Regions from separate parts of the Mammaliicoccus fleurettii genome, predicted to be linked through region 2. Evidence: riboswitches for the same ligand, from Rfam matches in the RefSeq annotation. Region 2 holds a riboswitch; each other region holds the start of a gene.

Region 1 (3,291 bases), on a different contig from region 2:
TATCATAAAATATATTAATTATCCCATTATATTTTTTAATACTTCGTACATTTGAATAGTTATTCCTCACTTTAATAGTAAATTAATTTAATTTCCAATAAAAACACTTTAAATAACATGTACAAAACCTATAAGCAAAGTCCAATGTTTGCAGAAATTAAAAAAGCACTGTATAAAAAGGTAATTTTTTATACAGTGCTTTTTAGTTTATTTAAGTAAATCTTTTAATAAGTCTACTTTATCTAATTCTTCCCAAGGTAATTGAACATCTGTTCTTCCAAAATGTCCATATGCTGCAGTTTTTTTATAAATAGGTTGTCTTAAATTCAGCATTTGTATAATGCCTGCAGGTCTTAAGTCAAATACTTCTCTAATTTTTTCTACTAAAGTTGTTTCTTCAACTTTACCAGTTCCAAATGTTTCTATTGATATTGAAACTGGCTGAGCCACACCTATTGCATATGCTAACTGAACTTCACATTTGTCTGCAAGTCCACTAGCGACAATATTTTTAGCTACATAACGCGCTGCATAAGCTCCTGATCTATCCACTTTAGTTGGATCTTTCCCACTGAAACATCCACCGCCATGTCTAGCATAACCACCGTATGTATCTACGATAATTTTTCTTCCAGTTAATCCTGCATCACCTTGTGGTCCACCAATTACAAATCTACCTGTTGGATTAATAAAGAATTTAGTTTCATCATCTAATAATTCTTTAGGAACGATTGGGTAAATAACATGATCTTTAATATCTTGTTGTATTTTTTCTAGTTCAATTTTTTCATGATGTTGTGAAGAAATAACAATTGTATCAACTCTTACAGGTTTATCATTCTCGTCATATTCAACTGTTACTTGTGTCTTACCATCTGGACGTAAATAATCTAAAGTGCCTTCTTTACGAACATCTGTTAATCGTTTAGCTAATTGATGTGCTAAATAACCTGGTAACGGCATATAAGTTTCTGTTTCATTTGTTGCATATCCGAACATAAGCCCTTGGTCTCCTGCACCAATAGACTCAATTTCTCTATCTGTTAAGTCATCTCTATCTTCTAACGCACAATCTACACCTTGCGCTATATCTGGAGATTGTTCATCAATTGCAGTTAAAATTGCCATTGTTTGAAAATCATAGCCATATTTTGCTCTCGTATATCCTATATCTTTTACAGTTTGTCTTACTACTTTAGGTATATCAACATATGTTGAAGTTGAAATTTCACCTGCAATTAAAGCCATACCTGTTGTTACTGTTGTTTCGCAAGCGACTCTAGCTTTAGGGTCACCTTTTAATAATTCGTCCAAAATTGCGTCAGAAATTTGATCCGCAATCTTATCTGGATGCCCTTCTGTTACTGATTCAGATGTGAAGAGTCTTCTATTCTTTAACATAAAAAATCTCCTTTAAATAATGTTGTACGGTCTCTTTCTCTGCGCAAATAAAAAGTGCCCTCTCTCAATAAAAATAGAGAGAAGGCACACTCGTCCATTCGCTCTTATCGTTCAGACAATATTGGTCTGCAAACGGTTTGGCACCTTTCTTTCAAATAGAAAGAGGTTGCTGGGTTTCATTGGGTCCATGTCCCTCCACCACTCAGGATAAGAGAATCCGTCAAAGACGATAATACTAGAGTTTTCTGATTATGTCAATGCAACGAAATATAATTCAATTGTCATAAATTTTTAAAATAAATTTTCCTATTAGTATAGACTATATATTTTAATGTGTTATACTAATTCCATGAAAATGCTTACAACACTAATATAAGACATGGGGGTCGTCATTTATGGCAATACAGTCAATTACAGAATCAATCGAACTTTCTAACCTTCTTAATAAGGAAACTACACACAAACAACTCTCTAGAACTGAATTATATAGTCATATTCTAGAATCTGGTGAAGGGGTATTAACTGAATCTGGTGCTATTAGAATGGAAACAGGGAAATATACCGGACGTTCACCTAAAGATAAATTTATTGTAAAAGAAGCAGATACAGAACAAGATATTGATTGGGGAACAATCAATCAACCTATCTCAGAAAATAGCTTCTTAAATTTATATGATCAAGTTATTGACTATTTAAACCAAAAATCACAACTTTATGTCTTCAATGGATATGCTGGTGCAGATGAATCATCACGCTTAGATTTACGTGTGATTAATGAGTTACCTTGGCATAATCTATTTGCTCAAAATATGTTTATACGTCCTGAAACTAAAGAAGATGCACTTAATATTAATCCTAACTTTACTGTTATCAGTGCACCTGGATTTAAAGCAAATCCAGAAAAGGACGGCACAAACTCTGAAACATTTATTATCACTTCATTCAAACATCGCGTTATATTAATTGGTGGTACTGAATATGCTGGTGAAATGAAAAAAGGTATATTCTCAGTTATGAACTACTTGTTACCTAAAAAAGGCATTATGAGCATGCATTGCTCAGCTAATGTTGGTTATAACAAAGATGTCGCTTTATTCTTCGGTCTATCTGGAACAGGTAAAACAACTTTATCTGCTGATCCAAATAGAAAACTTATCGGAGACGACGAACACGGTTGGAATGAGAATGGAGTCTTCAATATCGAAGGAGGCTGTTACGCTAAAACAGTAAGCCTTAGTCGAGAAAAAGAACCACAAATTTATGATGCAATTCGATATGGTACAGTATTAGAAAATGTAGGTGTTAAATCTTGTGGATCAGTTGATTACAACGACACTTCATTAACTGAAAATACTAGAGCAGCATACCCTATCGATTTTATAGATAATATTGTAACACCATCAATTGCAGCTCATCCAAATACAATCATCTTCTTAACAGCAGATGCATTTGGTGTATTACCTCCAATTTCAAAATTAGATAAATCACAAGCGATGTATCACTTCTTAAGTGGATTTACATCTAAATTAGCAGGAACAGAAAGAGGCGTAACGAGTCCACAACCTGTATTCTCAACTTGTTTCGGCTCTCCATTCTTACCATTACATGCGACAGAATATGCAGAATTACTAGGTAAATTAATTGACGAACATGATGTAGATGTTTACTTAGTGAACACTGGCTGGACTGGTGGAGAGTATGGTGTAGGTTCTAGAATGGACTTAAAACATACACGCTCAATGATTCGTCGTGCAATAAGTGGAGAAATCAAAAATTCTGAATTTGTTAAAGATGATATTTTTGGTCTAAATATTCCTAAACACGTTTCAGGAGTACCATCAGAAATATTATACCCACGTAATACATGGGTATCAGCAGAAGCATATGATG
Region 2 (3,291 bases):
CTGGTTCTTCGCTTTGTGTGATCTCTTCGAATTCTGCATATTGACTAATTGTTCTCATTTTTATTATGCTCCTTAGAAATTTTTCTTATAATTAAAGTATATCGCATTTTCAATATTTTAAAAATTATTTAACTCATTACTATATGTTCGTTAGTAATATTGTTATAATAGATTTAAATAGACATATGGAGGTAAAGACATGATAAAATTTTATCAATATCCTAATTGTACAACTTGCAAAAAGGCAGCAAAGTTTCTAGAAGAGAATGGTGCTAGTTTCGAACCGATTGATATTACACAGTTAACACCAACAGCTAAAGAATTAAAGGATATCATTGATGGTACAGATATTACTGTGAATCAATTATTTAATACTCGAGGCGCTAAATATCGCGAGTTGGGTTTAAAGGATAAAATGAATGATTTGTCTGACAACGAAAAATTCGATTTATTAGCTTCAGATGGTATGTTAATCAAAAGACCTTTAGCAGTTTTAGGCAATAAGGTTACTTTAGGTTTTAAAGAAGACGAATATCGCCAAACTTGGTTGTAAAAATAGTTGCTTGAATAATCGCTTTATGTCATGATTATAGGTGAAATACATATAGGAGGGGATTACTTTGACAGTACCTAGTGAGTTAAAATATTCTAAAGAACATGAATGGGTAAAAATTGATGGTGATGTTGTAACAATTGGTATTACTGATTTTGCTCAATCAGAATTAGGGGACATTGTGTTTGTTGAGTTACCTGAAGAAGGTGACGAATTAACTAGTGGAGATTCATTTGGTAGTGTAGAATCTGTTAAGACAGTTTCTGAGCTATATGCACCACTATCTGGAAAAGTCGTTGAAGTAAACGAAGAACTAGAAGATAGCCCTGAGTTTGTTAATGAATCATCATATGATAAAGCATGGATGGTTAAAGTTGAGTTATCTGATAAAGCTCAATTAGATGGATTACTAGATGCAGACGCTTATAGTGAAATGATAGGTGAATAATATAATATTAAACTCCACGATGCAAATGGTATCATGGAGTTTTTTTAAATCTTGAATACGAAGTTGAACTATAATATTAATTCATTTGTAGAAGGTGATGGCCATGGCGATGATTAAAAAAGTAATAATCGTAGAAGGTATTTCTGATAAAAAACGAGTGAAAGAAGTATTAAATGATCATGTTCATATTATTTGTACACATGGAACAATGGGTGTAGAAAAAATGGACGAACTTTTAGAAGAAATTTATGGTTCACAAGTATATGTTTTAGTCGATCAAGATAAAGAAGGTAAACGTATTCGAAAATGGTTTAAGAAGTATGTGAGTGAAAGTCGTCATATTTATATTGATTCGACATTTTCTGAAGTAGCTCGCTGTCCAAGACAATATTTAGCGAATGTGTTAAACTATCATGGATTTACAGTAAACAATGATTTTGTATTGAAAGGGAAGTATCGTTACCATGAAACACACAGAAATATTGAACGATATATACAAGCATTTTGATAAGGATTTACATTTATTATTTGGCTATACACCTACATGTGGAACGTGCAAAATATCTGAACGTATGCTGGATATAGCGAACGAAGTAACACAATTACCAATCAATAAATGTGATTTAAATTTTTATCCAGAGTTCTGTAGAGAATTTGAAATCTTATCAGTACCTGTATTATTCATTATGAAACAAGATAAGGTCATAGAAAGAATATACGCTTTTCAGTCTGTTCCTTATATTGTTGAGAATATTCAAAAAGTTATTGACGATAAAAACTTATCATGATAGTATGAATTTAATTAAATACGTAGTAACTCTTATCAAGAGTGGTGGAGGGATGTGCCCTTTGAAGCCCGGCAACCGTCATATATATATGAAATGGTGCCAATTCACAAAAAGTGTAAACTTTTGAAGATGAGAGAAAGACATATTTCTAACGCCTTTCTCTTGATAATTAGAGTAAGGCGTTTTTAATTTAAAGATTAGGAGGCAGCAGATTTGATTGAGTTAAATAAAGTTGTTAAAACTTTCAAAACAAAAAAAGGTGACATTACAGCTGTTGACCATGTCGACTTAAAAATAGATAAAGGAAGTATATATGGTGTAATTGGATTTTCTGGAGCTGGAAAAAGTACATTAATACGAATGTTTAACGGTCTGGAAACGCCAACTGAAGGTGAAGTTATAGTTGATAGTGCAAATATTGGCAAACTTTCTAAACAAGACCTTAGATTAAAAAGACAAAAGGTAAGTATGATATTCCAACATTTCAATTTACTATGGTCTCGTACGGTTAAAGATAACATTGCATTTCCTTTAGAAATTGCAGGGGTATCTAAAAGTGAGATAAACGAAAAAACAAAAGCACTTATCAAAAGAGTGGGTCTTGAAGGTCGTGAGAATGCTTATCCATCACAATTATCCGGTGGGCAAAAGCAAAGAGTTGGTATAGCTCGAGCTTTAGCAAATGATCCGCGCGTATTATTATGTGACGAAGCAACAAGTGCATTAGATCCTCAAACTACTGATGAAATATTAGATTTATTAGTAGACATAAACAAAGAGCTCAATTTAACAATTATACTTATTACACATGAAATGCATGTCATTAGAAAAATATGTGATCATGTTGCAGTCATGGAAAATGGTAAATTTGTCGAAGAGGGAGAAGTTATCAATGTATTTAATGACCCTCAAACATATGTTACACAGCGTTTCGTAAAAGATGACTTAAAAGCTGATGATCTTCAAAGAACATTAGAAGATTTCAGAAAAGAACAACCAAACGGAGAAATTTGGAAACTGAATTTCGTTGGTGGAACGAGTTCAGAACCTGTGTTAGCAAAAATTATTAAAACATATAATATCGATATTAATGTCATTGAAGGTGATGTTAAGTTGACTCAAAATGGCACATTTGGCCATATGATCGTTCATTTACCTCAAGGTGATTATTCTAAAGATCAAATTAAAAAAGAACTTAATGATCTTGGTGTGAAAGTAGAGGTGAATGTAAGTGAATAAATCATTTGGAGATATTATAACTGAAATGATTACAATGCCTAATGTTAAATGGGATGCCGTATGGGAAGCATTATATGAAACACTATACATGACGGTAATATCAACAGTATTTACATTAGTATTTGGTTTAATATTAGGAACATTACTATTTTTAACATCAAGAGGGACATCAAAGAGCTCTCGAATATTTTATTCAATCGTATCATTCGTCGTTAACTTATTCAGAGCTATTCCATTCATCATCTTAATTCTACTATTAATAC
Region 3 (3,291 bases), on a different contig from region 2:
GAAAGGTTATGAAAATTGATTTAATATACAATCAGGTCTTATTGCTAAAGTGTGGTATGTATGATAAAAATAAGACATATTTAAAAATAAAAAAAGAGATAAGTCAGACTGAGGTTAGACAAACGTTAGACTAACCTGATTGGCGTTATGTAGTTTGGAGGTAGGCAATTGACCAGTTCTAGTATGACGAATAAAACTTTATTTCTTCAAGGTGTTAAAGATTGTATACCTACGATGCTTGGATATTTTAGTGTTGCATTAGCATTTGGAATTGTAGGTGTTTCATCAGGCTTATCTATTTTAGAAATTGCTTTGTTATCTATCTTTGTATATGCAGGTGCGGCTCAATTTATTATTTGTGCGTTAGTTGCAATTCAATCTCCTATATCAGCTATTTTATTAACTGTATTCTTTGTTAATTCTAGAATGTTTCTTCAAAGTTTAGCGTTAGTCCCAGCGTTTAAAGGTAATGGATTTTGGTCTAATATCGGTATAGGAACACTCGTGACCGACGAATCATTTGGTGTTGCAATAACAAAATATGCTAAAGAAAAAGCTTTAAATGCTACGTGGATGCACGGTTTAAATATTTCTGCTTATTTATTGTGGATATTGACTTCAATAATAGGTGGTTTAGTAGGAAACTTGATTCCGAAGCCTGAAGCTTTTGGTTTAGATTACGCTTTAACAGCGATGTTTATATTTTTACTCGTCGCACAGTTTGAAACAATACATAAAACCAAAGTTTTCTTTTATATATTTTTAATTGTCTTAACAACCATTTGTATGATAATTCTTACATGTTTTATGCCGACTTATTTATCTATTATTTTAGCGACGATCATTGCTTCAGTCGCAGGGGTGGTGTTTGATAAATGAGTATTTCAATGTATTTAATGCTTATTATTTTGGGTTGTTTTATTTTAACGTGGGTTATAAGGGTATCGCCCTTTGCATTTTTATCAAAGGTTGAATTTCCTAAAAGTGTGATTAAATGGCTGCAATATGTGCCTGTATGTTTATTTACAGCATTGATTGTTGAAGGTATGTTAAATCAAGAAGGTCATTCTGGGTTCACATTCAACTACGAAAGTATTTTCGTTGCCATTCCAACATTGATGATAGCTTTAATTTCTAGAAGTTTAACGATATCAGTTATAGCAGGAATGTTCATCATGGCGATTGTTCGATTAGTCTTTTAATTTCATTCGTTAACTTATTGAAAGAAATGCACTTTTCTAGTATTCTTAATATAAATTATATAGCAAAGCTTATTCAGAGAAGTTAAGGGATTTGGCCCGATGACACTTCAGCAACCGGTCGTTTAAGATACGGTGCTACTACCAACGAGTTTACTCGCATAATAAGGATGATGAGGACTTCTTACTTCTTTAACGAGTAAGAAGTCTTTCTATTTAATAACAAGGAGGTTCTAATATGCTTATTTCTCGAGACACAGGTTTAGTTGAACTAGGACATTTCGAAACAGAATCTGGTGAAGTGATAGATAATTTAAAGCTTCAATATGAATATGTAGGTCACAAAGGACAGCCTTTAGTTGTTGTTTGTCATGCTTTAACAGGGAATCATCTTACTTATGGAGATGATGAAAATCCAGGTTGGTGGAGAGAAATTATTGATGGTGGTTATCTTTCAATCAATGATTATCAGTTTATAACATTCAATGTGATTGGTAGCCCTTATGGTTCAAGCTCTAAATTGAATACGCCCGACTTTCCTGAGAGATTGTCTATGAGAGATATTTCTAAAGCAAATATTTTAGCGTTAAAACATTTTGGCTACGAAAAAATAGATGTATTAATTGGTGGTTCTCTAGGTGGAATGCAAACTTTAGAAATGCTTTATGACGGATCTATTGAAGTTAAAAAAGCAGTTATATTAGCAGCTACAGAGAAGACTTCATCATATAGTAGAGCGTTTAATGAGATTGCTAGACAAGTTATAAATATGAATGGACAAGATGGCTTAAGTATCGCAAGACAGATAGGCTTCTTAACTTACCGTTCAAGTAAAGATTATGAATCGAGATTTTCAGCGGATGATGTAGTGAGTTACCAAAAATATCAAGGTAATAAATTTAAAGATGTCTTCAATAAAGATTGTTATTTAACATTGTTAGATGTATTAGATAGTCATGACATATTTAAAGGTCGTGATGATGTCGAAGAAAGGTTACAACAACTCGAAACGAAAGTATTAACTTTAGGGTTCGCTGATGATTTATTGTATCCAGATGATCAAGTTAGAGCTTTAGGTAGATTCTTTAAATATCATAGACATTTCTTCGTACCAGACAATGTTGGCCATGATGGATTTCTATTAAACTTTGGAGATTGGGCACCTTACGTATATCACTTCTTAAAATTACATAAATTTAAAGCGCGTTAATATCATCTGAAAAGTCACGTACGTTGTTTTAAGCGTTAAAAATCTGTAAAATAGAGAAAGATGTTTAAATTAGATTGGGAAGTGAAAAATTTGTCTTTTAAAGTCGATATAAAAGCGACAATTATTGCAACATTAGTACTTGTGCTTAGTGTGATTGTCATGAGTCTTGTACCATATTTAGCGATTATTATATTACCGTTCATTACGATACCCGGAACAATACTCTGGTATCGATCTAAACCGTCATTTTTTGTGACAGTCGTCGTGACCTTATGTGCGACCGTATTATTTAATAATGTATTTTTATTAACAGTCATGACGCTTATGATATTTATGAGTGTTTTCATAGGTCAATTGCTCGTTGAACGTACATCAAAAGAACGTATTCTATACTTAGTGACAACGTTTATGAGTATTTTAACAATAGGTAGTGTATTAATTTTACAAATTACGGGAAACCTACCTTTAACAAGCAAGTTTTTCAGTCAGTATCATGATGTTTTAATTTCTTACTTTGAAATGGGTGGAAATTTAACGACTGAAATTGAAGAAACATTACAAACTTCATTAGAAATATTACAAGCAAGTATTCCTGGGTATATAGTATTATGGGTATTTTTATTAGTATTTGTTAATTTACTTGTGACATTCCCTATACTAAGAAAATTCAAAGTAGCGACACCAGTATTTAGACCATTATTTATGTGGCAAATTAATAGAAGTGTAGCTTTTGTATTTGTGATAACCGTGCTGATAAGTTTGTTTGTAACGAAAGAAAATGTTGTGATGTATGGCATAGTCACTAACTTACAATTTGTGTTAGAATGGGTTATATTTATTCAAGCATTATCGTTGTTCCATTTATTTGTAAAAGTGAAAAAA

Evidence for each region. Region 2 has a riboswitch for S-adenosylmethionine ahead of B2G86_RS08700 (methionine ABC transporter ATP-binding protein). Riboswitches for the same ligand answer to the same signal wherever they lie in the genome.
Region 1: another riboswitch for S-adenosylmethionine. It lies ahead of metK (methionine adenosyltransferase); the one in region 2 lies ahead of B2G86_RS08700 (methionine ABC transporter ATP-binding protein).
Region 3: another riboswitch for S-adenosylmethionine. It lies ahead of metX (homoserine O-acetyltransferase MetX); the one in region 2 lies ahead of B2G86_RS08700 (methionine ABC transporter ATP-binding protein).

The regions. Positions count from the first base shown of each region.
Region 1 is NZ_MWJM01000008.1:78,788-82,078, forward strand. Features, by position in the region: gene metK (methionine adenosyltransferase) at 208-1,401, opposite strand; SAM riboswitch class I at 1,503-1,615, opposite strand; gene pckA (phosphoenolpyruvate carboxykinase (ATP)) at 1,797-3,291, shown strand, end outside.
Region 2 is NZ_MWJM01000009.1:59,665-62,955, reverse strand. Features, by position in the region: gene B2G86_RS08725 (thioredoxin family protein) at 1-58, opposite strand, end outside; gene B2G86_RS08720 (arsenate reductase family protein) at 200-553, shown strand; gene gcvH (glycine cleavage system protein GcvH) at 621-1,001, shown strand; gene B2G86_RS08710 (toprim domain-containing protein) at 1,105-1,509, shown strand; gene B2G86_RS08705 (thioredoxin family protein) at 1,466-1,789, shown strand; SAM riboswitch class I at 1,819-1,925, shown strand; gene B2G86_RS08700 (methionine ABC transporter ATP-binding protein) at 2,003-3,028, shown strand; gene B2G86_RS08695 (methionine ABC transporter permease) at 3,021-3,291, shown strand, end outside.
Region 3 is NZ_MWJM01000005.1:114,786-118,076, forward strand. Features, by position in the region: gene B2G86_RS05865 (AzlC family ABC transporter permease) at 184-879, shown strand; gene B2G86_RS05870 (AzlD domain-containing protein) at 876-1,202, shown strand; SAM riboswitch class I at 1,269-1,370, shown strand; gene metX (homoserine O-acetyltransferase MetX) at 1,438-2,409, shown strand; gene B2G86_RS05880 (DUF2232 domain-containing protein) at 2,491-3,291, shown strand, end outside.